One region of the Micromonospora sp. NPDC049139 genome, then DNA from elsewhere that is predicted to be linked to it. Evidence: riboswitches for the same ligand, from Rfam matches in the RefSeq annotation. Region 1 holds a riboswitch; each other region holds the start of a gene.
The links. Region 1 has a riboswitch for cyclic di-AMP ahead of ACZ6Q9_RS14995 (C40 family peptidase). Riboswitches for the same ligand answer to the same signal wherever they lie in the genome.
Positions count from the first base shown of each region.

Region 1 (7,622 bases):
CATGGTGGGCTGCTTCCCTCGACCGATGCGCGCAGTCGAGGTGGTCGGCCTAGAACCGGTCTCGTGAATACCGACCGTGGCGCTCTCAATGGGGTGGCCGAGGAGAGGGAGCAGGCATGTCGACCGAACCGGAGCCGGGCCCCGCGCCCGAGCACGCGGGACCCCGCTATACCAACGATGATCCGATCATGATGACGGTCGACGGGCAGGAGTTTCGCATTCGTGAGCGTGCTGAGAAGCCTGTTGCATACGACTTCGACTGGCTCAGTGGGCCGCACAACTACGGCTTCACAGCTTCCGGCCCCGCAATGACCCTGCCTGAGATGGAGGAAACCATCCGCAACTTCCTCGCTGGGATCGACCCCGCCACCGGATACCTGAAGGAGTAACTGAGCGGGCATGATCGCTGCGGAACACGATCTGCGGCACACCGGAAACACTCTCGCCGCACGAACCGGGGCGAGCACCCGCGACCTGATGGCGCGGATGGGGCACGACTCATCCCAGGCCGCGTTGATCTACCAGCACGCCACGACTGAGGCGGATCGGGCCATCGCCCAGGCGCTGCACGAGGCGATGCGAGTCGACCGGAAGAAGGCCAAGAAGTCGGCCGACGGCTCGGGCAAGGCCAAGGACACGACCGGCAAGAAGTCGGGCGGCAAGAGGGGCAAGAAGCGGTCGGCGAACCCGGACGGGGCCGGGGATGACCGGGGCTAATGGCACGTCAATGGCACGCGACATGATCGTTTACCTTGGAACATCGAAGGCCCTGGCTGGGACTCGCGTCCTGGCCGGGGCCTTCGATCGTGGAGCGGGTGACGGGAATCGAACCCGCACTGTCAGCTTGGGAAGCTGATGTTCTGCCATTGAACTACACCCGCAGGCGGCACCACTGTACCTGAGACGTCCCGCCGATGCACCCAGGTACCCCTCCGACGCCGCACCGTGTCGCCCGGCGGGCCCCAGGCGACTCGCGGCCACCGCCCGGGAGCTGACCCCGCCACGGCGGCCATGTGTTTCTGTGCCGTGGCCCGCACCGGCCGGCGGACCGGTACACCCGAAGATCGGCGCCACCGAGCATCGGGCAGCGCGAGTCGCTACCGAGAATCACCGTTTCATCGCCAATTGTCGATCACCGGTCAGCGTCGGTCAGGAAAAAGTTTCACCCCTGCAACATATGGCCGTTCTCAAATCCGTCGATCAGTTGTAACGTCTGCCCAACGTTCTCAGCCACGGCGTGACATACCCCCTGTCGCGCCGGCCAGAAAGAGGTGGGCCCATGGGACTCCGTCCCAACCTGCTGACCCGGCGTACGGCCGGCGTCGCGTCGACGACCCTCGCGCTGCTGCTCAGCACCGCCGCCGTGGGCGTCGTACCGGCCGCGTCGGCCTTCTCCGCCGCCCCGAGCGAGGTCTGCGTCGAGCCGGCCGACGTCCACTCGGACTCCCGCATCAAGGCGGGTGGCGCGGCCAAGCACGAGCCGAACGAGCTGACCCTGGCGGAGACCCGCGAGCGCGAGGCCGACCTGGCCGCCGCCCTGCGCGAGCGCGCCCGGTTCCGCACCGGCGCCGGCGCCTCCATCACGGCCACCGTCACGGTCCCGGTCGTGGTGCACGTGATCCAGCGGGACGGCACCCGGGCCGGCGGCAACATCCCGGACTCGATGATCACCTCGCAGATCGACGTGCTGAACCAGTCCTACAGTGGGGCGACCGGTGGCGCGGCCACCGCGTTCAGCTTCCAGCTGCAGAAGATCAACCGGGTGACGAACCCCTCGTGGTACCCGATCGTGCAGGGCTCCTCGGCCGAGCGGCAGATGAAGACCTCGCTGCGCGAGGGCGGCAAGAACACCCTCAACGTCTACCTGGGCGAGCTGAGCAACGACCTGCTCGGCTGGGCGACCTTCCCGACCCGGAAGCTGAGCAGCATGGACGGCGTCGTCGTGCTGAGCGAGTCGCTGCCGGGCGGCACGGCCACCAACTACAACCAGGGCGACACCGGCACCCACGAGGTCGGCCACTGGCTGAACCTCTACCACACCTTCCAGGGCGGCTGCTCCGGCTCGGGTGACAGCGTCAGCGACACCGCGCCCGAGGCATCCCCGGCGTTCCAGTGCCCGACCGGCCGGGACACCTGCACCGCCCCGGGCGTCGACCCGATCACCAACTTCATGGACTACACCTACGACTCCTGCATGCACCAGTTCACCGCCGGGCAGGCCAGCCGCATGCTGACCGCCTGGAACGCGTACCGCGCGGCGTAGTTCCCCCGCACGACCGGTGCCGGCTCCGCTCGACGGGGCCGGCGCCGTCGTCTTCGGGGCGGGGTGGGGGCGGTGCGGCGCCCCGGACGGGGACGGCCCGGGGCGCCGCACCGCGTCTCAGGCGGCCGGGCGGGCGGCGAGGCTGCCACCACTCCCGGACCGCGTCTCGGGCACCACGGCGGTGCCGGCGGCGGCCGCACCGGGGTCGAGCCAGACCTGGACGGCGGGCCGGCCGTGCCCCTCGCCGGCGCCGCCCGCGACGCCCGGCTCCCGACGGGCGAGCATCGCCACGTCGACGGTGAACTCGAACAGCCGCCAGTCGACCTGCGGCGCGGCCCGGTGGCTGCGGGCCAGCCGGGCGACCCGGGCCGGGTCGGTGACCGGCCGGGCGTGGCCGGCGACGTAGGCCTCGTCGTCACTCTCCTCCGGCGGGAAGGAGTGCAGGGCGTAGCGGCCGTCGCGTTCCAGGTCGCGCCGCTTCGGCGAGTCGACCACGAAGCAGAAGAGCCCCTCATCGGTGATCACCGGAGAGACGGGGTGGACCCGGGGCCCGCCGTCGGCGCGGACGGTGGCCAGGTAGCCGAAGCCCGGCCCGTACTGCTGCATGAGGGAGCGGATCCCGTCGGCGAGGCGGGGCTCGTCGGCGGCGAATTCGGACCAGGAAGCCATGCCGACATTCTATCGAACACGTGTACGAACAGGTAGTCCGACACGCAGGCCACGCACATCGCTCGCTAAGGTGGTGCGATGCTGCTCTCCGACCGCGACCTGGTCTCCGAGATCAAGGCGGGCACGCTCGCGCTGGAGCCGTTCGAGCCCACGCTGGTGCAACCGTCCAGCATCGACGTACGCCTGGACAAGCTCTTCCGGGTCTTCAACAACCACCTCTACACCCACATCGACCCGGCGATGCAGCAGGACGACCTGACGTCGATGGTCGAGGTGCCCGAGGGCGAGCCGTTCGTGCTGCACCCGGGCGAGTTCGTGCTCGCCTCGACGCTGGAGGTGATCTCCCTCGGCGACCAGCTCGCCGGGCGGCTGGAGGGCAAGTCGAGCCTGGGACGGCTCGGCCTGCTCACCCACTCCACCGCGGGCTTCATCGACCCGGGCTTCTCCGGCCACGTGACACTGGAGCTGTCCAACGTGGCCAACCTGCCCATCACCCTCTGGCCGGGCATGAAGATCGGTCAGCTCTGCATCTTCCGGCTCTCGTCGCCGGCCGAGCACCCGTACGGCTCGGCCGTCTACGGCTCGCGCTACCAGGGGCAGCGCGGCCCGACCCCGAGCCGCTCCTGGCAGCACTGGCGCACCTGGCCGACCCGCTGACCCGACGGCCGCCTGTTAGGAAGGGGCCCTTCCTCTACCGAATGCGTTAGGAAGGGCCCCTTCCTTACACCTCAGCCGGGGCGGCCGTAACTGTGGATCGGGCCGTCGTCGACCTTCTTCATCTTGACCGGCACCCCGGCTCGGGAGGCGTGCACCACCCAGCCCCCGCCGACGTACATGCCGACGTGGTGCAGGTCGCTGTAGTAGAAGACCAGGTCTCCCGGGCGCAGCTCGCCCCGGGTGACGGTCGCGGTGACCCGGCGCTGCTGCGCGGCGTTGTGCGGGAGCGATACCCCGGCCTTCGCCCAGGCGGCGAGCATCAGGCCCGAGCAGTCGTACGCGTTCGGGCCCTCGGCGCCCCAGACGTAGGGCTTGCCGATCTGGGCGCAGGCGAACTTGACCGCGGTGCCGGCACCGCCACCCGGGTAGCTGGCCGGGCAGGGGGCGGGGCGCAGCGAACCGCCGCCGCCGCTGCCGTAGATCCGCAGCCGCAGCTTCTGCAGCCGGTCGATCTCGGCGTTGATCTGTTTCTTCTTCGCGGCGAGCTGGGCCTCCGTCCGGCCGAGTTGGACGACCATCTCGTCGAGCGGGGCCTTCTTCTCGGCCAGCCGGTCGCGCAGCTCGGCGACCTGCCGCACGTCCTGCTGCTGGTGCTGGGCGAACCGGTCGAGCAGTTCGAGCTGGCCGACCATCTGGTCGGGCGAGCGGCTGCCCAGCAGGGCGTTGACGGCGGAGACGTTCTCGCCCTTGTAGGCGCGGACGGCCAGCGCGCTGACCTCCTCCATCGCCTGCTCGACCTGCCGTTCCAAGGGCTCGATCTGCTTGGCGAGGGCGTCGGCCTGCCTGCGCTTGGCGGCCAGGTCCTGGCGGGTGGCGTTGTGCCGTTCGATGATCGGTTCGAGCTTGTTCCAGTCCTCGTCGATCTGGCGCTCGATCTCGGCGACCGTCGGTTCGGCGTGGGCCGCCGTGGCGCCGCCGGTCAGGACGACGGCGAACGCGGCCAAGGCGGCGAGGGCGGTGGTGCAGCGGTACCAGCGTGGGCGCGGCGCAGCCGTCGTCGGGCCGGCGGGTGCCGACCGTGCCGACGGTGGCCGCGGGGCATGGTGTGCCACCGGGCTCCGTACTCCTTCTTCCCGTACCGCCTACCGGGTTAGCTGACGGGTTCGGGCGGGAAGGGGACGCCCTACCGCAGGTGCTGCGGATTCACCCCGGGGTACCTGGGTCCCCGGCTCGCTCGGGAGCGACTCGGCGGTGTCGGACCGTTACCGCCCCGGATGGACGGACTGTCGCCGGCCGACGAATGACCAGAGTAGAGATGGTCGTTATCGATCCGCAACCCATCGCGCCGTGACACACCGTACTCATGCGGGCCGGTGGAGCGTGTCACTCGGGGCGACGAAATTTTCCTTCTTCGGTAAGTGACGCATGGAAAGGTATTGACCGGAGGTGGCGCCCGGGGCGAAGGTGGCCCCACATTCGCCCGTCCGACCTGGGGGTCTGATGCACCTGTCAGCGACATCGAGGAGCAGACGCGTCCTGCTGGCCGCCGCCGTGGCGGCCGCCCTGGCGGCGACGCCGCTCACCGCCGCCGGAACCGCCGCCGCCGCGCCGACGACCGACCGGCAGCAGCAGTACGCCGCCGCGGCGGCGGAGTACGGCGTGCCGGAGAGCGTCCTGCTCGGAGTCTCCTACCTGCAGTCCCGCTGGGACACCAACGCCGGAACGCCGAGCACCAGCGGCGGCTTCGGACCGATGCACCTCACCGACGCGGAGTACGTCGCCGCCCTGCCCGGGGGTACCCACCACGACGACGGCACCGAGGACCCGCGGGGCGACGACTCCCGCCCGTCCCTGGCCGAGGCGCACGAGCCACCGGACACCCCGCCGCCCGCCGAGGCCTCGCTGCGGACGCTCGACGCCGCCGCCGAGCTGACCGGCGCCAGCGAGGAGGCGCTGCGGACGGACGTCACGGCGAACATCCGGGGCGGCGCGGCGCTGCTGGCCGCGTACCAGAAGCAGATCGGCGCCCCGGTCGGCGCCGACACCGACCCGGCGGCCTGGTACGGCGCGGTGGCCCGCTACTCCGGCGCGGACAGCGCCGACGCCGCGGCGGCCTTCGCCAACGAGGTGTACGCCACCATCGGCGCCGGCGACAGCCGGCTGACCGACGACGGACAGCGGGTCACCCTCGCCGCCCGCGCGGTGCAGCCGGAACGCTCCTGGCTCGACCAGCTGGGCCTGCGCAAGGTCGCCCGGCCCGACGGGCTGGAGTGCCCCGACACGATCTCCTGCGAGTGGATCCCGGCGCCCTACGTGCAGTACGGCCCGGCCGTGGGTGACTACGGCAACCACGACCTCGCCGACCGGCCGGCCCAGCAGAAGATCGAGTACATCGTCATCCACGACACCGAGGGCTACTTCGGGCCCAGCGTCAACCTCGTCAAGGACCCGAGGCGGGTGGGCTGGCACTACACCCTGCGCTCGGTGGACGGCCACATCGCCCAGCACATCAAGACCAAGAACGTCGGCTGGCACGCCGGCAACTGGTACGTGAACGCCAAGTCCATCGGCCTGGAGCACGAGGGCTTCGCGGGGCACGGCACCTGGTACACCGAGGCGATGTACCGCACCTCCGCCAAGCTGGTCCGCCACCTGGCGCTGCGGTACAACATCCCGCTGGACCGGCAGCACATCGTCGGTCACGACAACGTCCCCGGCACCGTCGCCTCGACCGTGCGCGGCATGCACTGGGACCCGGGCCCGTACTGGGACTGGTCGCACTACTTCGACCTGCTCAAGGCGCCGTTCACGTCGACCGCCACGCCGCAGACGGGGCTGGTCACCATCGACCCCGACTTCGCCACCAACCAGCCGCAGTTCACCGGCTGCAACCGGCAGCCGCCGGGCGTGCCGAACCCGCCCCCGCCGGTGGCTCCCTGCCCGCTGCGCGGCTCGTCCGCGGTGATCCTGCACAGCGCGCCGAGCCACGACGCGCCGCTGGTCAACGACATCGCGCTGCGGCCCGACGGCACCCCGAACACCATGTACATCTCCGACCACGGCGCCCGGGCCTCCGCCGGGCAGACGTACGCCCTGGCCGAGGTGCGGGGGGACTGGACCGCGATCTGGTACCTCGGCCAGAAGGCGTGGTTCCACAACCCCGCCTCGAAGCCGACCGCGAAGTGGTCCGTGGGCTTCGTGGTGACCCCGAAGGACGGCAGGGCCACCATCCCGGTCTACGGCCGGGCCTACCCGGAGCAGGCCGCCTACCCGGCCGGCGTGCCCTACCAGCCGATCTCCCCGCTCCAGTACACCCTCTCGGCCGGCCAGCGGTACGCCGTCGGCACGGTGCTCCCCGGCGAGTACTACCGGGCCGTCACGTTCGACGGGTCGTCGCCGGGTGACTGGACGGTGATCCGCGGCGAGAACAGGTACGTGCAGATCCAGTTCGGCCACCGGGTCATGTACGTCAACCTGGACGACGTGAACCTGCTGCCCTCCGCGCTGGACGCGCCCCGCTGACCCACCGCTCGCCCGGGCTGGCGCAGGCCGTCCCCGAGCACGGCGAGGGCCCTCGGTCTACTCGACCGGGGGCCCTCTCCGTTCAGGTGGCGCGGGATCAGCCGGGTCTGCGGAAACCGGCCACCGGCATCGTGTTGATGCTGGAGACGTTGACCGGCTTGCCGGCCCGGGGCGCGTGCACCATCTTGTCGTTGCCGAGGTAGAGGCCGACGTGGTGCAGATCGCTGAAGAAGAACACCAGGTCACCCGGGCGTGCCTCGGAGCGCGGGATGGCCTTGCCCTCGTTCCACTGCGCGCCGGTGAAGTGCGTCAGGTGGATGCCCGCCGCCTTGTAGGCGTACTGGGTCAGACCCGAGCAGTCGAACGAGTTGGGGCCGGTGGCGCCCCAGACGTACGGGTCGCCGACCTGGGCGCAGGCGGTCTTGATGGCGGTCCGGGCCGCCTCGCTGACCACGCCGTTGATGGTCGGGCACTTCTCCGTCTTGACGGTGGTCACCGGCAGCGACGCCTC
Region 1 covers NZ_JBVJHK010000007.1:1,605-9,226, forward strand. Annotated here, with positions in the region: gene ACZ6Q9_RS14965 (hypothetical protein) at 117-389, shown strand; partial or broken gene ACZ6Q9_RS14970 (hypothetical protein) at 415-717, shown strand; tRNA gene ACZ6Q9_RS14975 (tRNA-Gly) at 808-881, opposite strand; gene ACZ6Q9_RS14980 (zinc metalloprotease) at 1,280-2,263, shown strand; gene ACZ6Q9_RS14985 (pyridoxamine 5'-phosphate oxidase family protein) at 2,381-2,932, opposite strand; gene dcd (dCTP deaminase) at 3,011-3,589, shown strand; gene ACZ6Q9_RS14995 (C40 family peptidase) at 3,661-4,701, opposite strand; cyclic di-AMP (ydaO/yuaA leader) riboswitch at 4,714-4,850, opposite strand; gene ACZ6Q9_RS15000 (N-acetylmuramoyl-L-alanine amidase) at 5,090-7,111, shown strand; gene ACZ6Q9_RS15005 (C40 family peptidase) at 7,209-7,622, opposite strand, start outside.

Region 2 (7,667 bases), on a different contig from region 1:
CACCCCGAGCACCACCACCGGGATCTTCAGCCGTTCGACGAGCTTCGTCATGAGTTCGATGCGGTGGGCATAGCTGCGCCGGAAGGCGTTGGCGAGCGGGACGACGTAGACGTCGTACCGCTCGTTGATCATGTCGGCGTCGCGCGGGTTGACCTTGAACTCGGTCGGGGTGATCTCGGTGGTGCTGGTCTGCAGCAGCTTGTGCGCGGCGTGGCTGAAGACGAGGTTGCCGTTGTTCTCGCCGATCCAGTTCCCCTCGAAGGCCTCCTCGGGGGAGTAGACGTCGAACGGGCCCTTCTTCGCCCGCATCAGGATCCGCTGGTGCATCCGTCCCCGCCTCTCGTCACCTTCGGGTCACGGAATATTAGGCCACCGGCCGACCCCGGCACAGACGCGCGTCACTCTGCCACGCGGAGGGACGGAACCGTCACGCGGTGGACGGGGACGCAGGGGGACATCCGGGGCGGCGGGTAGGGTGCCCGGCGGCGGCGCCTACCGGAGGCCGCCGCGGGCCGTCCTGCGCCGCCCGCCGACGGCCGAGGAGGAGACGTACGTGCTGGTGACCCTGCGGACCGCCGGGCCGCCGGCATGACGGGGGCCGCGACCGTCGCGCCGGAGGCCCGGCCCGCGCCCCCGGCCGGTCGGCTGCCCTCGCTGACCGGGCTGCGCTGGGTGGCGGCCCTGCTCGTCTTCGGCTTCCACGCCGGCACGATGGGGATCATCGCCGAGCCGGACCACCGGGCAGTGGTGAACTGGGTCTTCACCCTGGGCCTGTCCGGCGTGCAGTTCTTCTTCATCCTCAGCGGTTTCGTGCTGGTGTGGTCGGCCCGGCCGACCGACTCCCGCCGGGCGTTCTGGCGTCGCCGGATCGCCAAGATCTGGCCCAGCCACGTGGCGCTGTGGGCGCTCGCCCTGCTGGTCGCGGCCTGGTTCGCCGACCCGGTGGACCGCGGCGTCGCGGTGGAGAACCTCTTCCTGCTCCAGGCGTGGGACCCTCGGCCGGGCGCGTTCTACAGCATCAACACGGTCAGTTGGTCGCTGTCCTGCGAGTTCTTCTTCTACCTCTGCCTGCCGCTGGCGCTGCCGCTGCTCCGCCGGGCCCGGCCGTGGGCACTGTGGACCGTGGTCGTCGCGGTGCCGCTGCTGATCCTGGCGCTCTGGCCGGCCCAGGCCCTGGTGCCCGAGGAGAGCCGTTGGTGGTTCACCCAGATCTTCCCGCCCGTCCGGTCCCTGGAGTTCTGGATGGGCGTGGCCGCCGCCGAGCTGATGCGGCGCGGCCGGTGGCGGGGGCCGGGCCTGCCGGTGGCGAGCCTGGTCTTCGTGGCCACCTGGGTGGTCGCCGCGCAGTGGGTGCGCGCCGAGCTGTGGGCGGCCCTGCTCGCGGTGGCGTACATCCTGGTCATCACCGCGGCGGCGGACGCGGACGTGCGCGGGCGGCGGTCGCCGTGGCGGTCCCGGCCGATGGTCTGGCTCGGCGAGGTCTCCTTCGCCTTCTACCTGGTGCACGTGCTGGTGATGGTGACCGTGCTCCGGCTCACCGGCGACTGGGGCGTCGGGTACCGCGGCTGGTGGGGGCTGGCCGCGGTGCTCGGCTTCCTGCTGGCCAACCTGGCCCTCGCCGGAGCGTTGCACCGCTTCGTCGAGACGCCGATGATGCGGCTGCTCGGCCCGCGCCGCCCGGCCCGGGCGACGCCGCCGGTCGAAGGTGTGGCCGCCCCGCGGCAGCGACCAGGGGAGCGAGCGCCGGCCGTGCCGGGGGAGCGGGGACGCGTCGTGCCGCGCCCCCGGCACGCCGAGCCGGAGGCGGACCGCCGACCGGCGTACGTCGAGTCCCGTGCGACGGCCGGCCGGCCGCGCCCCCGGGCGTAGGACGATCGCGTCCACTGACACAGGTCGACCCGCTGGGGCGGCCGGACCACCCGTCCACCCTGGTCCGTGCGGTCCTCCGGTGGACGGCCGGGCGCGCAGAGCACCGGTCCAAAGGGCCGCCGCGACCGCCGCAGACGGGACACGCCGGGCGGCGATGCGGACCGGTGGCATCGGCGGTAGCGTGGTCGCGTGCTTCCCGTCGCGCTCACCTGTCCCCTGTGGTGGGTGGCGCGGTGGGCCGTGCGGCTGCTGACCGGCCTCGCCGTCGCGGTCGCGTTCGCCGTCGGCGCCGGGGCCCTTCCCGCCGCCGCCTCGGCCCAGGCCGGAGTTTCCGCGACCGACACCTGGGCGCCCCTGGTCCCGGCCTTCCCCGTCACGCTGGCACCCGCCGACCCGCCCGTGGCGGTCACCGACCACCGCGTCCTCTCCGACGGTGCCGCCGTCGACCGGGCCGCCACCGGCCCCGGCCACCCCGCTGCTCCGGCCGACCCGGGTGAGGCCGCCGGGGCCGTCACCCCCGGCCCGGCCCCCGCGCCGGGCGGGCACACCCCCGGCGCGGCCGTCCCCCGGGGCCCGCCGCACGTTTGATCCGCACCATCCCGCGGGGCACGCGCGCCCCGCGACCACGCCCGCCGCACGGCGTAGGAAGGGCTCCTTCCGCTATCGCAGGCGTTGACAGGTGCCCGTCCTCCGCTCTCCACCACCCGCGCCCGTCCCGGCGGCGGGACGTGGCACCGCCACGCCCCGCCACCCGGGCGCCGCGTGCGACCCGCTGACGCACTCGCTCCCCGTGAGGTGCCGACCATGGAGACCGTCGTCTACCAGTTCCTGATCGAGGTGCCGCGGGCCGCCGCCATCTGGTCCGCCCTGCTCCTGCTGGCCCTGACCGTGCTCGCCGTGCTGGTCGCCCGCCCCGAGCGGCTCCGTCTGGCCGACGAGCCGGTCGCCCCGCCCGCGGTCGACCCCGTGGCGGAGGCGGCCGACCTGCGCCGCTACGCCGAGGAGGTGGCCGTCGCGGCGGGCCGGGCCGCCCGCACCGCCCGGCGGTGGCGGGCCGACTGGCTCGCCGCCCAGGAGGAGGCCGACCGGGCCTGGCGGGCGTACGACGAGGCGGAGACCGCCGCCCGCCGCCTCACCGGGGCCGCCGCCCTGCCCGCCCCGCGCACGCCGCGCACGCCCGCCGAGTACGCCGCCCGCGAGCGCTGGCTGCACCATGCGGCGGTGGCGGCCCACTGGCGCGGCGACCTCTCCACCCGCCAACTCCGCGAGGTGTTCGGCCGCCGGGCCGGCTGGGATCCCCGCCGGCACCCGGTCGAGCAGGAGATCGCGCTGGCCCGGGCGGTACGCGACGCGAAGCGGGCCGCCCACCGGGCCGCCGCCGAGCGGGAACGGGCGGCGTGGCGGGACGCCGACCTGGCCGCCGAGGCGGCGCGGGCCCTGGCCGGGGAGGCGTACGCCGCAGCGGTCCGGCTCCGGCCGGGCCGGCTCCCGGCGGCCCGGCCGGTGTCCGCCGGGCGTCGGCCCGCGCTCGCCGCGCGCTGGCGGCCCGCGCGGGTGGGCTGACACCGCCGGGCAATTTCGTGACGCCGGTCATAGCGGCGCCGAACCGGTCATCCGGCGCGGCCCGGCCGATTCCCGCCGACGATTCCGCGCCGATGTCCGCCGCTCGTCCGGTTGTCGACGCAAGGTGCGTCGGGAAACGGTCGTCCCATTGAGTCGCGTCAGTGCCGAACTGACCGCAAAAAAAGTCCGAAGATCAAGGTTTAGGCAGGTGGGAGCGGGTTGGCAGGGCGCGGGCCGGCCAGTAGTGTCGGCCCGTCCGGTGCGGTAACCGATCGCAAGAGGCGACGCCGCGCCGACCCGCCTAATCGTGAACAGGCGAGCCGGGGACCCAGTGCAACATCGGGGTGAATCCGCGGGCCACGGCCCGCGGTAGGGCGTTCTTCCCGCCCGAATCCGTCAGCTAACCCGGTCGGCGGCGTCGGAAGGAGTTCCATCCCCGTGCAGCACCCACCCGCCCCCCGGTCGTTCCGGCGCCTCCACGGCGCCGCGGTGCCCGCGCTCGCCCGTCCGCACGCCGCGAGCTGACCCACCGGTCACCGCCCGTCGCCCGGCATCCCGGGCGCATCCCCTGAGTGGTCCACCACCGCCGGACGCCGTCCGCGCGGTCGGTCCCCCCTGCGCGGACCGGCGGCCGCTCACCCCCCGAGCCCGTGGAGGAAACCGTGAAGCACCACCTCAAGCGTCAGCTCCGTCGCCTCACGTCCGAGCGTCCGTACCAGGTGGCCGCCGCGTCGGCCGCGGCGCTCGTGCTCGCGTCGGGCACCGGCGCGTTGCTGGCCGGCACCGACGAGGCACCCGCCGCCGCACAGGCCCCGGTGGCCGTGAGCGAGCTGCGGGACGGCAGCGTCGCCTCGCGCGGCGACGCCCGCGTCGCGACCGCCCCGTCGACCGGCGCCCCGGCCGCGTCCAGCGCCGCTCCGTCGGCCAGCGCCACCAGCGCCGCCCCGAACCCGGATCTGACCCGCAAGCCGGAGCCGCCGAAGCCGCCGAAGGCGAAGTCCCTGGACTACGACTACCAGGCCCAGACCACCTTCTACAACTGCGGTCCGGCGGCCGTCCGGCACGCCCTCAGCGCCGCCGGAATCGCGCGCAGCCAGGACGCCCTCGGCGCCCAGCTGGGCACCGACGAGATGGGCACCGACTCGGCCGAGGACACCACCCGGGTGCTGAACGCGACGGTGAAGGGTGACCCGTACCGGACCCGGATGATCCCGGGCGGTGCCGCGACCCCGGCGCAGATGGACCAGCTCCAGGCCGACGTGGTCGCCGCCATCACGGACGGGCGGGGTGTCGTGGTGAACGTCGCCGGCAGCGCCACCGACACCGACGGCGGCTGGCACTCGTTCCCCGGCGGCCACTACATCGCCGTCGTGGGCTACCAGGACGAGGGCCGGCAGGTGAAGATCGCCGACTCGGCGAACCCGGCGACCGCGTCGTACTGGATGTCCACCATCGCCCTGGCGAACTGGGCTGCCACCCGCGGCTACTCCGCCTGAGAAAGACACCCGTCGGGCGTCGGCTCCCCACCCCGGGAGCCGGCGCCCGATGTCGTCTCCGGGTCACGGCCCTCGCCGGGGCGTACGGCGGGTGGCACACTGCGGCCTATGGCCGACGAATCGGGTGACCGGGACGGCCGGCGCGTCCTGCTGCTGCTGCACGGCATGGGCGCGACCGGGGACGTGTGGCTGCCCTGGGCGCCGCTGCTGGAGCGCCGGTGGGCGGGGCGGTGGCTGGCGCCGGACCTCGCCGGCCACGGCTGGTCGCCGCCGCTGTCGGCGTACTCGTTCGCCGGGCTGGCCGACCGGATCGCCGCGGGGCTCGCGGCGGGGGACCGGCTCGTCGTGCTGGGGCACTCCCTCGGCGGCGTGGTCGGGCTGGCGCTGGCCGCCCGCCGCGCCGGGCTGCCGGTCGACGCCGTGGTCGGGCTCGGCATCAAGGCCGTCTGGTCCCCGGCCGAGCTGGCGAAGGCCGGGGAGTTGGCCGCCCGACCGGTGACCTGGTTCGCCAGCCGGGACGAGGCGGCCCGCCGGTACCTGCGGGTGGCCGGCCTGACCGGGCTCTTCGCGCCGGACCACCCGGTGGTCGAGGCCGGGCTGCGGCAGGTCGACGGCCGCTGGCGGCTGGCGATGGACCCCGCCGCGTTCGGGGTGGGGGAGCCGGACCTGCGGGCCCTGCTGGCGGCGACGGACGTGCCGGTGCTGCTGGCCCGCGGCGAGCACGACCCCATGGTCACCGACGCCCAGCTCAAGGAGCTGGGCGTGCCGGTCGCCACCCTGCCCGGCCTGGGCCACAACGCCCACGTCGAGGCCCCCGAGGCCGTCCTGGAGCTGGTCGACCCGTACCGCTGACCCGCGAGAGGTGCCGGGCCGGTCAGGTGGTGGGGGAGAGGGTCGCCTCGTCCGGCTCGACCGGCAGGCCGGTCCCGCCGACGGCGCGCGGCGTCGGCGCGTTCCAGCCCGCGTCGAGCAGCCGCCGCGCGGCGTCCAGGAACGCCTCGGCGTACGACTCGGCCGGGAAGTCGCCCAGGTAGCGGCGCCGGGTGGCCCAGCGGGCGGCGGCGAGCGGGTCGGTGTCGAGCAGCGCGGCCAGCACCTCGTCCACGTTGGACATGTCGCGGCGCAGCACGTAGCCCGAGCCGGCCAGCGGGAACCGCTCGGCGAACCGGTCGCCCTCGTCGCCCATGTCGGTGACCGCGTACGGCTTGCCGGAGTAGAGGTAGTCGGAGATCACCCCGGACACGTCGGAGACCAGCGCGTCCGAGCGGTTCACGCACTCCGTCAGGGTCAGCTCGCGGGCGGCGGCGCCGAAGACGTGCTGCCGGCCACTCCGGGCCCGGTCCGCGGCCAGCAGCTCCGTGAGCCGGCCCAGCTGCCGCGCCGAGGCCGGGTTCTGCGAGGTGTACGGGTGGGCCCGCAGGATCACCGTCGCGCCCCGCGCCAGCAGCCCGCGCAGCAGCGCCTCGGCCACCGGCAGCGAGCAGTAGTTGGCGTCCGCGTGGTGGCCCGTCCAGGTCGGCGTGTAGAGCACCGTGGGGTTCGGCAGGCCGCGCACCGGCTCCGGGCGGACCTCGATCGACTCGACCTGCGGCCGGCCGACCACCACGAACTTCTCCGCCGGGATGTCCACGCCCGCGCGGGCGTACCGGTCGACGGCGGCCTGACCGGCGACGAAGATCCGGTCGAAGATGGCGGAGACCGGGTTGGCGCTCGGCGCCTTGTCGCTGTCGCCGTGGTGCAGCTGGACGTGGGTGAGCTGGGTGAAGCGGATGCAGTGGCTGTTCTTCGCGCCGTGGTTGACGTAGAACGCCACCCGCAGGCTCGGCACCAGCGCCTCGTCCATCGCCTTCGTCGTCGGGCAGTAGACCACCGGTGCCGTGGTGGCCGCGGCGACGGTGGGCAGGAACTCCGGCTCCCGCACCATGACCAGGAACGGCCGGCCGATCCGCTCCAGGTACGGCAACCACATGGTGACCTGGTATTCCGAGCCGGGCGGGGCGGAGAAGTGGAGCAGGAACTCGGGCTGGTGCCGGCGCAGCGCGCGGGAGACCGCCGACCCGCCGGCCCCCGGCCGGAACCGCCGCCGGGCGAGGTCCAGCCCGACGGCCCCGGCGCCGGCGGCGACCAGCGCGACGGCGCCCAGCGCCACCCCGGCCGGCAGGGTCGCCGCGGCGGCCGCCGCCACCAGGGCGAGCAGCCCCAGCAGGGCGTCGCCGAGGCGCGCGGCGACCAGGGGCGTCCAGGTGCGCACCGGCAGGTTCGCGGCGCGCACCTCCAGGCCGCCGGCGTCCCGCAGCGGCCCGACGAGCAGCACCAGCCCCAGCAGGACCAGCGCCGTCGCGGCCAGCGCGGGGTCGAAACCGGCGTCGAGGCGCCGGGCGTACCCGACCAGGACCGCCGCCGCGACCAGCGCGGTCTCGGCGACGCTGTCGGCGCCCGGGCGGACCCGCCGTTCCCAGGCGGCCGCCGCGAGGGCGGCCACCGCCAGCCCCAGCCCCCAGCCGGTCGCGCCGGTCAGCGCGACGACGAGGAACGCCAGCACCGCCAGGCCGGTGGCCAGGGCGCGGGCGATCAGCTTCCGGACCAGGTCACCACGCATGTCGGCTCCGTTCCCCGCCGTGGCCCGAGACCCGCGTCAGCCGGCGCTGGCCGGGCTGGCGGCCCGCTCGGCCTGCCCCGGCACCGGCTGGGCCGGCACCTCGCCCGGCGCGCGGCGCACGTCGATGACCTGACCGGTCA
Region 2 covers NZ_JBVJHK010000009.1:207,128-214,794, reverse strand. Annotated here, with positions in the region: gene ACZ6Q9_RS18015 (polysaccharide pyruvyl transferase family protein) at 1-327, opposite strand, end outside; gene ACZ6Q9_RS18010 (acyltransferase family protein) at 589-1,869, shown strand; gene ACZ6Q9_RS18005 (hypothetical protein) at 2,059-2,457, shown strand; gene ACZ6Q9_RS18000 (hypothetical protein) at 2,674-3,432, shown strand; cyclic di-AMP (ydaO/yuaA leader) riboswitch at 3,721-3,862, shown strand; gene ACZ6Q9_RS17995 (C39 family peptidase) at 4,083-4,928, shown strand; gene ACZ6Q9_RS17990 (alpha/beta fold hydrolase) at 5,037-5,780, shown strand; gene ACZ6Q9_RS17985 (CDP-glycerol glycerophosphotransferase family protein) at 5,803-7,527, opposite strand; gene ACZ6Q9_RS17980 (D-ribitol-5-phosphate cytidylyltransferase) at 7,564-7,667, opposite strand, start outside.
Region 2: linked by a shared signal. The riboswitch ahead of ACZ6Q9_RS17995 (C39 family peptidase) and the one ahead of ACZ6Q9_RS14995 (C40 family peptidase) in region 1 are both predicted to bind cyclic di-AMP.

Region 3 (7,667 bases), on a different contig from region 1:
TGCGGCTGATGTCGAGGGTGAACGGGTGGGTCATCCCCGGCTCCCCGGCGGTGCCGAGGAAGAGCGCCCAGACCGACCAGCCGAACGCGGCCAGGGTGCCGAGCGAGACCAGGGTGTCCATGGTCGCCGCGCCGTGCCGCAGGTTGACCCAGGCCGCCCGGTGGAACGGCAGGCCGCCGTAGACGACGACCGGGGCGGCCAGGGTCAGCGACAGCCACTGCCAGTAGTCGAACTGCCAGGCCGGCACCATCGCCAGCACGATCACCGGCACGGTGAGCACGAGCGAGACCCACAGCCGGGCACGCAGGCCGCGCAGCTCGTCCACGGGCTCGGCGACCGGCTCCGCGCCGGCGGGTGCGGGCGGGGGCGGCAGGGCGGCGGTGTAGCCGGTCTTCTCCACCGTGGCGATCAGGTCGTCCGGAGTGACGTCGTCGGCGTACTGAACGCTGGCCTTCTCGGTGGCGTAGTTGACCGTGGCGGTCACGCCGTCCATCCGGTTCAGCTTCTTCTCGATCCGGGAGGCGCAGGAGGCGCAGGTCATCCCGCCGATCGCCAACTCGATCTGGTTGGGTGCCATCTGCAGTGGCTTGGTGGTGGTCATCACGGTCCCGTCAGTTGTGCCCGTGACCGGGGGCGCCGTGGCCGGCGTCGGCGGTCGGGGAGCTCGTGGCGGCGGGCGAAGGCGTCGCCGGGGTGCCCGTCGCGGTCGGCGTGGCCGACCCCGTGGGGGTGCCGGCGACGACGGTGAACTCGGCGGTACGCACCACGCCGCCGTGCTTGAAGTCCAGGTAGAGCCGGTAGGCGCCGGCCGACGGCACCTCGGCGAAGAACCTCACCTCGGGGCCGGGCTTCGTCCGCCCGTCGCCCGGCTCGCCGTCGGGGTGCACGTGCAGGTACGCCAGGTCGCCCTGGCGCAGCGCCACCAGGTGGCCGTACGCGCCCAGGTAGGGCTCCAGGTCGGTGACCGGCGCGCCGTCGCGGTTGACGGTCAGGGTCAGCTCGGCGGTGCGGCCGGGCTGCGGGGCACCGGTGAGGGTGACGGTGTAGCCGTCGACCGTCGTGCTGGCCGCCGGGGCGGGCAGCGGCCGCTCGGTCAGGGCACCGGGAACGGTCACGTCGACGCCGAGGGTCAGCGCCTCGCCCCCGGTGGGGGTGAAGTCCGCGAACGCCCGCCAGACGCCGGGCCCGCCCAGCGGCGAGTCGACCTGCCAGGTGCCGTCCGCCGCCATCTCGGGGTGCACGTGCCGGAAGCCGGACAGGTCGCGGCGGGCCACGATCAGGTGCATGCGCTTGTCGTGCGCCACGTCGTACGCGGTGACCGGCCGGCCGTCCGGGCCGGTGACCTGGAAGGCGAACTGCCCGGCCGGGGCGTCGACCGGTCGGAGGGTGTAGCCGCGGTCGGAGACGAGCAGTCCGCCGGGCAGGTGGGCCGCCGCGCCGCCCTCGTCGCCCCCGTGTCCGGCCCCGTCGGTGTCCCCGTGGCCGTCCGCGGCGTCGTGGCCGGTCTCGGCGGCCGGGGCCACGGGGCCGGCCGCCTGGCCGACCCCGTACGCCGCGCCGAAGACCGCCGCGAGACCGAGGACGAAACCGCTCAGTTTCGTCGCCGTGTTCATGGTGTGCCTCGGTTTCCCCGTGCCCGCCGTCAGGCGCCGACGAGGTCGTAGCCGGCCTCGTCGACGGCGGCGCGCACGGTGTCGATGTTCAGTGGGCTCTCGCTGGTGACGGTGACCCGCCCGGCGGCGAGGTCGACCTGGACGTCGCTGACGCCCGGGATGGCGCCGACCTCGGCGCTGACCGAGCTGACGCAGTGCCCGCAGGTCATGCCCTGCACCTGGTACGTCGTGGTGACCATCGAACTCTCCTCTCGACGCCTCCAGCATATACCCCCCAGGGGTAACGAGGAGGCGGACGGATGACTGCTCCGCGTACCGATACCCGGTGGGGGTATCGGTACGCGGACGACGGTACCATACCCCCGAGGGGTACGCTATCCTGGATCGCATGACCACACCGACGCCCGCCCCGACCAGGGGCTACACCGCCAGCAAGGACCAGTTGCTCGCGCGGCTGCGCCGCGTCGAGGGGCAGGTCCGCGGCATCGAGAAGATGGTCGACGACGACCGCTACTGCATCGACGTGCTCACGCAGATCTCCGCGATCCAGGCCGCCCTCGACAAGGTCGCCCTCGGCCTGCTCGACGGGCACGCCCGGCACTGCATGCACGAAGGAGCGGCCGAGGGCCGGGCCGACGAGATGGCCACCGAGATGATGGCCGCCGTCGGCCGCCTCATGAAGCGCGGCTGACCCGGCCGGCGGTGCCCCGGCGCCCCCAGGGTGCGAGCGCCGGGGCAGCCCGGGTCAGAGCCGGCCGAGGATCTTCTCCATCGTGTCGATCTCGGCCTGCTGGGTGGTGACGATCTGCTGGGCCAGGGCCTTCGCCTCCGCGTTCACGCCCCGGGCCAGCTCGTCCCGGGCCATGGTGACGGCGCCCTCGTGGTGAGCGATCATCATGGTCAGGAACTGCCGGTCGAACTCCCGCCCGGAGGCCGCCGCCAGCTTCTCCATGTCGGCGTCGGACATCATGCCGGGCATGCCGTGGTCCATGTGCGGCGTCTCGGCGCCGGGCGACGGCACCGGCCGTCCCCAGGCCGACAACCAGCCGCTCATGGTGGCGATCTCGGGCGCCTGGGCGGCCTTGATCTCCCCGGCGAGCCGCTTGACCTCCGGGTCCGCCGCCCGCGTGGCGGCCAACTCCGCCATCTCCACCGCCTGCCGGTGGTGCGGAATCATCATCTGGGCGAACATCGCGTCGGCGTCGCCGAAGGTGGCCGCGCCGGACGCGGAGGCCGTCGGCCCGCTGGTGGCGGGCGTGCCGTGCCCCGCACCCGGGGACGAATGCCCGTCGCCGCCGCAGGCGGTCAGGACGAGGGCGGCGGTGACGGTGGCGCCGGCCAGGGCGGCACGGCGCGCGATGGTACGAGTGGTCACATCTGGGCCTTTCGGTATCGGAACGTACGCAGCAGGACGGGGACGCGGGCCGGCTGACCGGGCCGCGCCGGGGCGTCCTATCTGCGCAGCACCGAGACCGTGGCGAGTCGCAGGCCGACCGGCCGGGACGGCGGGGCACGGGGCGACCGGGCCGGCCCGCCCGACCCCCGGCCCGCTGGGCCGACGGCCTGTGCGCCGGCCAGCAGCAGCACGGCGAGCAGCAGCGGAGCGGCGAGCGCGCCCAGCACCGCCAGGCACACGCCCCACCAGGGCAGCTCGCCGCCCGCCCCGCCGGACGGGAGGAACCGCTCGTGCGGGCAGTCGCCCGGGCAGCCCACCACGCCGGACGGCGCCGCCGGGACGACGTACGCGATGGCGGGGTCCTGACCGAGCGGCGCGGCGGTGTCGTGGCGGGGCAGCGCGGCGGTGACCTGACGGAGCGGCGCGGCGGTGTCGTGGCGGGGCAGCGCCTGCGCCGCGCCGCCGTGCCCACCGGCCGCGGCGACGGCCTGCGCGGAAACCTCGGCGGGATGGCCCACGGAGTGCGAGCCGTGGCCGAGGGTGTGCATCGCGGCCAGGCCGAACAGTGTGCCGACGAGCAGCAGCAGCCGGGCCCATCGCCCCGCCGTCACTGTCGCCGCCGCCCGCACACCGACCACGGTAGTCCCCGGGGCCGGTGCGTCCGGGGGCGACCGGCGCACCCGACGGCGAATCCGCCCCGAACGAGACCGCCATCAGGCCACCACGGGAGGGCCGCCCGGCCGCCACCCGACAGTGACATGGTGGTGACCGGCGGCTGCCGGACGGGACGGACCGCGGCCGACACCAGCCCTCACGACCTGCGGCCGGATATCGGGATGGCTACCATTCGGCCGGTGGCCCTCCGCACTCCGCGCCGCCCGCACCGTCGCCCAGACCGGGCGGCGGTTTCGAGCGACCGCGACCGGCCGGGCCGGGCCGTCGCGGTGCGTGACCGAACCGACACCCCAGGGCGATCCGCCGCGGCGGTCACCCGGCCACGCCGAACCGACCGGCCCGCCGGCACGCACCCCGCCCTGGACTCGTTGGGAGACACTCGATGGGCGCCGACCACACCCGTCCCGCACCGTCCGCCCCACCGAGGGTGCGACGGATCCTCGTCGCGACGGTGGTGCCCCTGTTCGTCGCCACCCTGATCGCGGCCCTGCTGCTCTGGCCGTGGGACGCCCCGGACGCCGCGCCCGGCACCGATCCGCCCCGCCACCACGGCACGGTGACCCGGGTGGTGACGGAGCCGTGCCCGCCCACCCCGGAGGCGCCGGAGGGTGCCCCGGAGGGCCCCTGCGGCACCGTGACCGTACGCGTCGACGACGGCCCCGACGCCGGCCAGCAGGTGGAGACGCCCGTACCGGCAGGGCCGGGGGCGCCGACGGTCGCGGTCGGCGACGAGATCATCCTGGTCCAGCTCACCGATCCCGCCGACCCCTCGGCGAGCGCCTACAACATCGCCGAGCACCAGCGCGGCAAGCCGCTGCTCTGGCTGGTGGTGCTGTTCGCCGCCGCGATCGTCGCGTTCGGGCGGTGGCGGGGGCTCGCGGCGCTGGCCGGCCTAGCGGCCAGCTTCGCCATCCTGCTGACCTTCGTGCTGCCCGGCATCAGCGCCGGCAGCCCACCGCTGCTGGTCGCGGTCGTCGGCGCGGCACTGATCATGTTCGTGGTGCTCTACCTGACGCACGGGGTGACCGCGCAGACCTCGGTCGCCGTGCTCGGCACGCTGGGCAGCCTGGTGCTGACGGGCGTGCTCGGCACGATCGCCACCGCGGCGACCCACCTGACCGGGTTCGGCACCGAGGACGCCACCACGCTGTCGATGTTCCAGGCCGACGTCGACCTGCACGGCCTGCTGCTCGCCGGGATCATCATCGGCTCGCTCGGCGTGCTCGACGACGTCACCGTGACACAGGCCGCGACGGTCACCGAGCTGGCGCACGCCAACCCGGGGCTGTCCCGGATGCAGCTGTACCGCGCGGCCACCCGGGTCGGCCGCGCGCACATCGCCTCGACGGTGAACACCATCGTGCTGGCGTACGCCGGGGCCTCGCTGCCGGTGCTGCTCCTGCTGACCGCCGACTCCCGGGCGGTGAGCCAGATCCTGACCAGCGAGTTCCTGGCCCAGGAGATCGTCCGCAGCGCGGTCGCCACCCTGGGCCTGATCGCCGCCGTGCCGCTGACCACCGGGCTCGCGGCCGTGGTGACCACGGCCGGCCGGCGCGGCGGGGAGTCCGCCGACCGCGGCGCACTCCCGACCCCGCCGGCCCCCCGGCCGGCGGCCGACCGGTCCGAGGCGCTGGAGGCCCTCAGCGGGCCGCGCGCCGGAAGCACCCCCTCCGCCGCCCCCGCCGGGTGGCCCGACCGACACGGGAGCACGGACACCGCATGGTGAAACTCCTCAGCGTGACCGATCAGGACGTCCCGCCTGATAAACGCGTCACTGGTCACCCTCCGCCGTTACGAAATAACGCATTTAGTCGGCTTAGGGACGTAGATCCCCGGGAGGGCTCTCGGGTAACCTCGCTGCCGGTCACCGCCGAAGGCGCGCAGCGGCGCCTGCGGTGCCGCCGCCCAATCGCCGCCAGGCGAGCCGGGGACCCAGGCACGTGGGGTGAATCCGCGACAGCGGTAGGGGCCACTTCCGCCCCGAACCCGTCAGCTAACCCGGTCGGCGGTCGACGGAAGGGAAAACTGTGACGGCACCCCTACGCCGCTGGTTGACACCTGTGGTGGCCGTGATCGCCGCCCTGGCCGTCTTCGCCGGGCCTCTCCCGGCGGCGGCCGCACCCACCCCACCGGCCCAACCCTCCGGCCACGGGGACGACGAGCCCAAGCTGCTCAACGACCTGATCGAGACGCGGAACCGCAGCTACGTCCAGGCCAAGGCGAAGCTCGCGAAGTCGAAGAAGCGCCAACTGGAACTGGCCCTGGAGGTCGACCGGGCGCAGGCCGACCTGGCAGCACTGGCCCCGCAGGTGAGCCAGATCGCCGCCCAGTCCTACCGGACCGGGCGGATCGGCGCGGTGTCGATGCTGCTGGACACCGCCAGCCCCGACTCGTTCGTCAAGCGCGCCGCCGCCCTCGACGAGCTGAACCTGGTCAATGCCAAGAAGCTCGCCGAGGTGAACGCGGTCAAGACCCGCGCCGAGCAGGCCAAGCTGGCGCTCGATGCCGAGGTCCGCGAGCAGCAGAAGCTGACCAACGAGATGGCCCGCGGCAAGCGCGACGCGGAGAAGGCGCTCGCACTGGTCGGCGGCAGAGGGCTGACCGGCGGCAAGGTGGTCGCCACCTCGCCGGTGGCCCGGATGGCACCGGGTCGTACCGCCGACGGCGACTGGAAGCCCCTGTCCTGCACCGAGAACGACCCCACCACCTCCGGCTGCATCACCGCGCGCACCCTGCACATGTACAAGGAGGTCAAGCGGGCCGGCTTCAACCGCTTCGTCGGCTGTTACCGCTCCGGCGGGCCGTACGAGCATCCGAAGGGCCGGGCCTGCGACTGGTCGCTGCAGAGAAGCGGCTTCTCCCCCTGGCACAACGACGACACCTACATGTACGGCAACAACCTGACCGCGTTCCTGGTCCGCAACGCCGACCGGCTCGGCATCTACTACGTGATCTGGAACCGGCAGATCTGGTTCCCGGCGACCGGCTGGAAGTCCTACAGCGGCCCGTCGAACCATACGGACCACGTGCACGTATCCCTGCTCTGACGCAGCCAACGACAGGGCCGCCCCGCGCCTGCGGGGCGGCCCTGTCGGCGTCTCTGGGCCCTGCCGGCATCTGTAAGGCGTCTCTACGACCCGCTCCGGCGTCGCGCGGCCCGGTCCGGACAGCTGTGGGCCCGGTCGGCGCTCTCGGCGCTTCTGGGACCCGTGGGCGGTTGAGGCCCACTCGGCGTCCGTTGGCCCCCGTCGACGGGCGTCGGCGTCCCGGGCCGAGCGAAGGAACGGGTCAGGCGAGGGCGGCACTGACGGCAGGCTGCGCCCCGTCGACCGCGCCCGACCCGTTGGCCACCTCGGCGCTCCCCCGCGCCTCGCCGGCGGACACGGCGGTCACCGCCCGAGCCTCGCCGGCCGCCAGCCGGTACGACATGCCCACGACGGCGCAGCGCCCGGCGGCCACCTCGGCGGCGAGCACGGCCGACCTGTCCAGCATCGCCTCGACGGTCTGCGCGATGTGGATGTCGACGATGCGGTCGATGTCGTCCACGCCCTCGGCGGCGGCGCGGCGCAGGCTGGGCACCACGGCGTCCACCACGGCGCCCAGGTGCCCGGCCGGGGACGTGCCGGTGGCGTCCGCCGTACGGGCCGCCTGGACCGCCCCGCAGGAGTCGTGCCCGAGCACCACCACCAGCGGTGTGCGCAGGACCGTCACGGCGTACTCGACGCTGCCCAGCACCTCGGGGCCGACCGTGTGCCCGGCGGTGCGTACCACGAAGAGGTCGCCGAGGCCGCGGTCAAAGATGATCTCCGCGGCGAGCCGGGAGTCGGAGCAACCGACGATCACCGCGAACGGGTGCTGCCCGTCCGCGACCGCGGCACGGTGCCCGGCGTCCTGGTTGGGGTGGCGGGGGGTGCCGGTGACGAACCGGCGGTTGCCGGCCTGCAACTCGGCGAGCGCCTGCTCCGGACCGCCCGGGGTGGGGA
Region 3 covers NZ_JBVJHK010000017.1:123,831-131,497, forward strand. Annotated here, with positions in the region: gene ACZ6Q9_RS25510 (heavy metal translocating P-type ATPase) at 1-601, opposite strand, end outside; gene ACZ6Q9_RS25515 (hypothetical protein) at 612-1,613, opposite strand; gene ACZ6Q9_RS25520 (heavy-metal-associated domain-containing protein) at 1,643-1,852, opposite strand; gene ACZ6Q9_RS25525 (metal-sensitive transcriptional regulator) at 2,002-2,304, shown strand; gene ACZ6Q9_RS25530 (DUF305 domain-containing protein) at 2,359-2,988, opposite strand; gene ACZ6Q9_RS25535 (hypothetical protein) at 3,066-3,638, opposite strand; gene ACZ6Q9_RS25540 (YibE/F family protein) at 4,067-5,410, shown strand; cyclic di-AMP (ydaO/yuaA leader) riboswitch at 5,577-5,708, shown strand; gene ACZ6Q9_RS25545 (coiled-coil domain-containing protein) at 5,712-6,731, shown strand; gene ACZ6Q9_RS25550 (carbonic anhydrase) at 6,973-7,667, opposite strand, start outside.
Region 3: linked by a shared signal. The riboswitch ahead of ACZ6Q9_RS25545 (coiled-coil domain-containing protein) and the one ahead of ACZ6Q9_RS14995 (C40 family peptidase) in region 1 are both predicted to bind cyclic di-AMP.

Region 4 (7,667 bases), on a different contig from region 1:
CTTGCGGTTGGCCTGGCGTGGTTCGCGCGGTTCGCGCCGCCCGCCGCCCACGTCAGGAGGAGCGACCGTTGACCGACCAGACCACCCTGGCGCAGGAGACCGCCGTCGAGCAGCGGCACCTCGACCGGGTGTACGCCCGACTGGCCGAGCTGCGCCGGTCGGCGGTCCGCGCCGAGAAGGAGGGCTACCGGCTCGCCCGGGTCGGCAACTTCGGGGCGCTGGTCGAGCGGGACGCGATGGTGTTCCACGCCGCGCAGCGGCGGCACGTGCTGGACGCCGAGCACGAGGGGCTGGTCTTCGGCCGGCTGGACCTGCGCGACCGGCAGGTGCTGCACGTCGGGCGGCTCGGCATCCGGGACGAGGACGCGACCACCCTGGTGGTCGACTGGCGGGCCCCAGCCGCCGCCGCCTTCTACCAGGCCACCCCGGCGGAGCCGCTGGGCGTGGTGCGGCGGCGCATGATCCAGTCCTCCGGTGAGCGGGTCACCCGGATCGAGGACGACCTGCTCGATCCCGCCGCCGCGCCCGCCGACATGGCGGTGGTCGGCGACGGCGCGCTGCTCGCCACGCTGTCGAAGGCCACCGGCCGGGGCATGCGGGACATCGTCGCCACCATCCAGCGGGAGCAGGACGAGGCCATCCGCTCCCCCGGCTCCGGGGTGACGATCGTCTCCGGCGGCCCGGGCACCGGCAAGACGGCGGTCGCCCTGCACCGGGCCGCGTACCTGCTCTACTCCGACCGCAGCCGGTACGCCGGCGGCGGCATCCTGGTGGTCGGCCCGTCCTCGGTCTTCGTCGAGTACATCGCCTCGGTGCTGCCCTCGCTCGGCGAGGACACCGCCACGCTGCACTCGCTGGGCACGCTGTTCCCGGGCATGAGCGCCACCCGTACCGACCCGCCGGCCGTGGCGGCGGTCAAGGGCTCGCTGCGGATGCGCCGGGTGCTGGAACGGGCGGCCCGGGACGCGGTGCCGGACGGCCCGGCCGAGCTGCGACTGCTCTACCGGGGCGAGCTGCTCCGGCTGGACCGCCGCGAGCTGGACGCCATCCGGGAGCGGGCGATGCCCCGGGGCGCCCGCCGCAACGAGGTGCGCCGCGCCGGCTTCGACGGCGTCTTCGCCGCGCTCTGGGCGCAGGCCCGTCGGCTGGGCATCGGCCGGCTGCCCGAGCAGCGCGCGTTCGAGGACGAGGTCGCCGAGCGGCCGGAGTTCCGGGAGTTCCTCAAGGCGTGGTGGCCCCGGCTGCACCCCCGGCACGTGCTGGGCTGGCTGGCCCGCCCCGACCGGCTGCGCCGGTACGCCGGCGGGATCCTCTCCGGCGCCGAGATCCGGCTGCTGACCGACGCGTACCGGAGTCTGGACTCCGCCGGGCTGACGATCGCCGACATCGCGCTGCTGGACGAGCTGGACGCGCTGCTCGGCAAGCCGATGAAGCCGGCCCGGCGGAAGCGGGACCCGTTCCAGCTGGCCGGCGGGGTCCGCGAGCTGAGCACGTTCGCCGACCGGCAGCGCGCGGCCCGCGAGGCGGCGCGGCAGCGCCCGGAGGACTACCGGGAGTACGCGCACGTCGTGGTCGACGAGTCGCAGGACGTCTCGCCGATGCAGTGGCGCATGATCGGCCGGCGCGGCCGGCTGGCCTCGTGGACGGTGGTGGGCGACCCGGCGCAGACGGCGTGGACGGGCGACCCGGAGGAGCTGACCCGGGCCCGGGACCAGGCGCTGGGCCGGCGCAAGCGGCACCACTTCACCCTGACCACGAACTACCGCAACTCGGCGGAGATCTTCGCGGTGGCGGCGGCCGAGATCCGCCGGCTGCACCCGGACCTCCCGCTGCCCAGGGCGGTGCGCTCCACCGGCGTCGATCCGGTCGAGCTGGTGGTGCCGCCGGCGGAGCTGGAGACCGCCGTGGTGACGGCGGCCACGGCGCTGCTGGCCGAGGTGGAGGGCACCGTGGGCGTGATCACCCCGGTGCCCCGCCGGGACGAGGTGGCCGGGTGGCTGGGCGGGCTGGGCGCGCCGCGCCTGCAGGTGGTGACCAGCCTGGAGGCCAAGGGCATGGAGTACGACGGCGTGGTCCTGGTCGCCCCGGGTGAGATCCGGGCCGACCCGGGTTCGGGCGTACGGACGCTCTACGTCGCGCTGTCGCGGGCCACCCAGCGGCTGACCACCGTCGACCCGACCGGCTGAGTCGTCCCGGCCGCCGCCGGGCAGTCACTTGCACATATTGCGATGTGAGCATAGATTGAACCGGGTCCGGACGGGTGACGGAAGGTGGGCGCGTGGGTGCAGGTCATGACCACCACCACGGGTCGGTCGCGAATGCCGCGCACCGCCACCGGGGCCGCCTCTGGGCGGCGTTCGCGCTGCTCGGCGCCCTGATGGTGGTGGAGGCGGTGGCCGCCTTCCGCACCGGCTCGCTGGCCCTGCTGAGCGACGCCGGGCACATGTTCACCGACGTGCTCGGCATCGGCATGGCGCTCGCGGCGATCACCGCGACCCGGCGCGCCGGCGCGGACCCGCAGCGCACCTTCGGCCTCTACCGGCTGGAGGTGCTGGCCGCCCTGGCCAACGCCGTGCTGCTCTCCGGCGTCGCGGTCTACGTGGTCGTCGAGGCCGTACGCCGGTTCGGCGACCCGCCGGAGGTGCTCGCCGGCCCGATGCTCGCGGTCGCCGTGCTCGGCCTGCTCGCCAACGTGGCCGCCTTCGCCCTGCTGCGGTCCGGGGCGAAGGAGAGCATCAACATGCAGGGCGCATACCTGGAGGTGCTGGGCGACCTGCTGGGCTCACTCGGCGTGATCGGCGCGGCCCTGCTGATCGCCGTCACCGACTGGTGGTGGGCGGACCCGCTGGTCGCGGTGGCCATCGGGCTGTTCATCCTGCCCCGCACCTGGCGGCTCGGGCGCGCCGCGCTGCGCATCCTGGTGCAGGCCGCGCCGGAGCACCTCGAGGTCGCCAGGGTGCACGACCGGCTGGCCGCCGTGCCCGGCGTGGCCGAGGTGCACGACCTGCACGTCTGGACGCTGACCTCCGGGATGGAGGTGGCCTCGGCGCACCTGACCATGGCGCCGGGCGCGGAGGTCGGCGCGGTGCTCACCGCAGCCCGGACGGCCCTGCACGAGGACTTCCAGATCGAGCACGCGACGTTGCAGATCGAGCCGGGGGCGTCTCCCGGGGCCTGCGGGTCGGTTGAGTGGTAATGAGCACAGCCTTAAATCTGGGAGAGTATTGTTGACTTATGCCGGATTTGACGGTAAGCGGACAGGCACCCTCAGTCACCTGCGCTGCACCAGTCACACCGGCACCGGTAGGCTCGGTTCCGGCCTCCGCCAGGCGGCACCCACCGGTGCCGGCGGTGGCCGCCGCCTAATCGCCCGGCGGGGCGAACCGGGGAACCAAGTTCGTGGGGTGCATCCGCGTCAGCGGTAGGGATCTTCCGTCCCGAACCCGTCAGCTAACCCGGTCGGCGGCTGACGGAAGGACACGTGTATGCCAGTGATGGCACCTGTACGACGACGCGCCGCCCGGTTGGCGGCCCTGATCGCCGTGACGCTCACCCTCGGCGCCGCGGTCGCCCCGGTCACCACCGCCCCCGCGGCGGCCGCCTCCCGGGCCGGCCTGCTCGCCGCAGCCCCCGGCCAGGACCAGGAGGGCGGCACGCCCGCCCTGCGGGCCCAGCTCGAAGCCGCCAGCAAGGGCTACCTGGACGCCAAGCGGGCGCTGGACACGTCGGTCAAACGGCAGCAGCAGCTCGCCACGCAGCTCAAGACGACCGAGAGCGAGCTGACCGAGCGGAGCAGCAAGGTCGGCGAGATCGCCGGGGTGGCCTACCGGACCGGCCGGCTGGGGGTGGTGTCCGCCCTGCTCAACAGCAGCTCGCCGGACGGCTTCATGGACCGGGCCGCCGCTCTCGACGCGGTGGCCGCCAACGAGGACCGGGCGCTCCGCGAGCTCCAGGAGACCCGTGACCAGGCCGCCCGCACCAAGCTGGCCCTGGACGGCGAGATCCGGGAGCAGCGCAAGCAGGTCACGCTGATGGCCAAGCGCAAGGACCAGGCGGAGCGGGCGCTGACGGTGGCCAACCGGTCGCAGTCGAGCGGCGGCGGGCCGGGCGGCAGCTCCACCGCGACGGCGAAGCCGGCGCCGCGCAACTCCGACGGGTCCTGGCCGTCCGAGTCGTGCAGCGTCAACGACCCCACCCCCGCCAACGGTTGCATCACCCCGCGCACCCTGCACGCGCTCAACCAGGCCAAGGCGTCCGGCTTCACCCGCTACGTCTCCTGCTACCGCCCCGGCGGCTCCGGCGAGCACCCCAAGGGCCGGGCCTGCGACTTCGCGGCTCAGAAGAGCGGGTTCGGGGGCGACGCCACCGGCGGCGACAGGACGTACGGCAACAACCTGGCGACGTACTTCGTCAAGAACGCCGACCGGCTCGCCGTGCTCTACGTGATCTGGTACAGGCAGATCTGGCTGCCCAGCAGCGGATGGAAGTCGTACAGCGGCGCCAACGGCGACCCGTCCAGCGACCACACCAACCACGTGCACCTGTCGGTCTACTGACGCCCCGGCCCCGGTGACCCGCTCGCGGGTCGCCGGGGCGACCGCCTTCCCGCCGCCACCTCCCCGGCCGACGGCCGGGCATGCCGCCGTGTCGTCGATGCCCGGCTCAGGCGGGCGGTGACTCCGGCGGGTGCCCGCCCAGGGCGACGCCGAGCCGGGCCGCCAGCCCCAGGTGGGCGGCGCGCGCCTGGCTGAAGGCGTAGCCGAAGAGCGGGACCGGCGCGGTGAGGGTGATCTCGACGTCGATCCGGACCACGCCGTCCGGCTCGGCCCGCAGTCGGGTCCGGTTGCGCACCGTGGTGGCCGGCCACTGCCGCGCCACGGTGACGATCTCGTCCGGCCCGTCGACCAGGACGTCGGCCCGGTAGGTGACCGGCAGACGCAGCGGCCCGACGGCCAGCCGGTCGGTGATGAGGTAGCTGGCCCGCGCGCCGCGACGGGGCGACACCCGGCGGACCCGGGCGATCAGCGGGTGCAGGTCCTGCTGCCGGGCCGGGTCCGCGAGCAACCCTGCGGCGTCGGCGAGCGAGCAGCGCGCCTGGACGGTGTAGCTGAAGGAATCCCGCCTGAGCACGCCGTCTCCCCACCGTCGCCGTCGCCCGATCGTCGCGCACCGGCGGCGCGCTGGCAACGGCGCGCCGCGCTCCGCGCGCGTTTGCCGGCCGTCGATCCGCCCGCCCGACTACCGTCGGCGAGTCACCGGCGGGACCCCCGGCCGGCGGGTCAGGCGCCGGGGAGGACCTCGGGGGCGGGCGCGCCGGCGTAGTAGGGCTCGGGGGCGCCGAAGAGGCCGAGCAGGCCGGTCACCCAGAGCTGCCGGTGCACGAACCGACTCGGCTCGGTGACGACGAGCTTGACGCCGCTCACCTCGGCGGTCTGGAAGCCGGCGACCATCGCGCTGATGCCGACGGAGTCGATGAAGGTGACGAGCCTCATGTTGAGCTCGATCCGGTTGGGGCGCCCCTTGGCCAGGACCTCGGCGATCGCCTCGCGCACCTCGTATGCGGTGTCGACGTCGATCTCGCCCCGGGGGGCGATCTCGATGACACCACCGGGCATAACCGACTTCACGATCGACAGGCTCACGCGAGCACCTCCACTCGCCCGTCCGACGGGCGCCTCATCAGTACGCGGGCCGCGACCGAGAGTATTCCTCCGACGGCCTCGGTCGCCACCCCTCGGGATGAGCAATTCGCGGATGAGGGCGCACCAAGTCGCCCTAATCCGGACTTTTCACTTCTTGTTCACCCAACGATCAGCTGCCGCTGACGCGTCGCCGACCCAGGGTAGCCGTCTCCCGCCGGCACCGCCCGGCACCCGAACTTCCTGGCGTGGCCCGCCCCGCTACCGCCCGCGGGTTGCCCGTCCTGCCTAGCATCGGCCCGGAGAACGGGCGCCACGACGAAAGGACGATCGATGATCAGGAGACTCGCCGCGCTGGCCGGTGTCGGCGCGTTGCTGGCCCTCGTACTGGCCTGCGGCTTCGGCGGCGGTGACGATGACGACGACGATGACGACGACTTCGCGCGCGGCGTGACCGCGGTGGTCACGCTCCGCTGACGCACGGCGAGGGCCCCGCCCGGTGACCGGGCTCGCCCCGCGTCCGCGCGGGTTTGCGGAGGCGTCCGGTTGGGCACAGGCGGAACGAGCGAACCATGACGCGCCGGTGAGACGCCGAAGTCCGAAGTGGCCGCCGGCTTCGGCCCGAGGAGGTAACCCACCATGTTCGGTACCAATCTGCTGGATCGTCGCAGCAAGCCCGAGCGGATCGCGGACCAGGCGTGGCAGAACCTGGTCTCGGCGGTCAGCTCCGCGGGCGACAGCGTCCGCGACACCGCCCGATCGGCCCGCCGCGGCGGTTCCGGCCTCGCCGACGAGGCCGGCGACCTGGTGGGCTCCGCGGCGGACGAGGCGCGCCGCCGGGCCACCCTGGCCTTCGACGCGCTCGCCGGCCGCCGCCCCGCGCTGCCCTGGACTCTGTTGATCGGCGCCGCGCTGGTCGGCGCGGCGATCGGTTGGGCCGCCGGCACCGCCGCGCGGGCCGCCGGCAGCCGGGACGACCGGGCGGCGGACGACATCGAGTTCGTCGACGTGGACCGTCCCAACTCCCCCGTCGGCCTCGACGGCTGACTCACCCCGACCTACGGGCACACCGCGCGGGCCCCGGTCGACCCCTGAGGGTCGGCCGGGGCCCGCGCCGTACCTCCCGGACAGGGCACAGCCACCCGGGTCGGGTGAGGGTCGCTCACCCCCGCCCGCGCCAGGATCGGTCCCGGCGGGCCCGTGTGCACAGGCAGCTATCCCGTGAGGAGTGACAGATGGCCATCGAGACGATCACCCGTACCGACCAGGACATCCAGTCCGCCGTCCTCGACGAGCTGACCTGGGAACCCCGGGTGCGACCGCACGAGATCGGCGTGACCGTCTCCGAGGGCGTGGTCACGCTGACCGGTCGGGTCGACAGCTACGCCAAGAAGTGGGCCGCCGAACGGGCGGCGCACCGGGTCGCCCGCGTCCGGGCGGTCGCCAACGACCTCGCGGTACGCATCGGCACCGGCGCCGAACGCGCCGACCCGGACATCGCGGCGGCGGCGGGGCACGCGCTGGAGTGGGACGCCTTCGTCCCGCTGGAGCAGCTCGACGTGACGGTCTCGCAGGGCTGGGTGACGCTGCACGGCGAGGTGGACTGGGAGTACCAGCGCCGCGCCGCCGAACGGGCGGTGGCCCGGCTGACCGGCGTACGCGGGGTCAGCAACGGCATCACCGTCCGCCCCGCCATCCGGCCGGACGGGCACGCCCTGGCCGCCCGGATCGTCGACGCGCTGGCCCGCAACCGGGCCACCGAGGCGGAACGGATCACCGTCCGGGTGCACGGCGACACGGTGGTGCTCGGCGGGCTGGTCCACTCGATGCCGGAGCGGGCGGAGGTGGAACGCACCGCCTGGTGTGCCCCGGGCATCCGGGAGGTGCAGAACCACATCGCGGTCGCCCCCGTGCTGGCCTGAGCCGCCGTGCCCCGGTCGGCCCCCGACCCCGGCGGCGAGGCCTCCGACGTGGCCCGACGGGCACGCGGGCCGAACCACCCGGGCGGGGTGAGCCGCCCTCACCCCG
Region 4 covers NZ_JBVJHK010000022.1:99,902-107,568, reverse strand. Annotated here, with positions in the region: gene ACZ6Q9_RS28995 (HelD family protein) at 69-2,186, shown strand; gene ACZ6Q9_RS28990 (cation diffusion facilitator family transporter) at 2,279-3,196, shown strand; cyclic di-AMP (ydaO/yuaA leader) riboswitch at 3,350-3,481, shown strand; gene ACZ6Q9_RS28985 (coiled-coil domain-containing protein) at 3,495-4,556, shown strand; gene ACZ6Q9_RS28980 (SRPBCC family protein) at 4,663-5,130, opposite strand; gene ACZ6Q9_RS28975 (STAS domain-containing protein) at 5,280-5,642, opposite strand; gene ACZ6Q9_RS28970 (hypothetical protein) at 5,973-6,116, shown strand; gene ACZ6Q9_RS28965 (hypothetical protein) at 6,279-6,686, shown strand; gene ACZ6Q9_RS28960 (BON domain-containing protein) at 6,875-7,561, shown strand.
Region 4: linked by a shared signal. The riboswitch ahead of ACZ6Q9_RS28985 (coiled-coil domain-containing protein) and the one ahead of ACZ6Q9_RS14995 (C40 family peptidase) in region 1 are both predicted to bind cyclic di-AMP.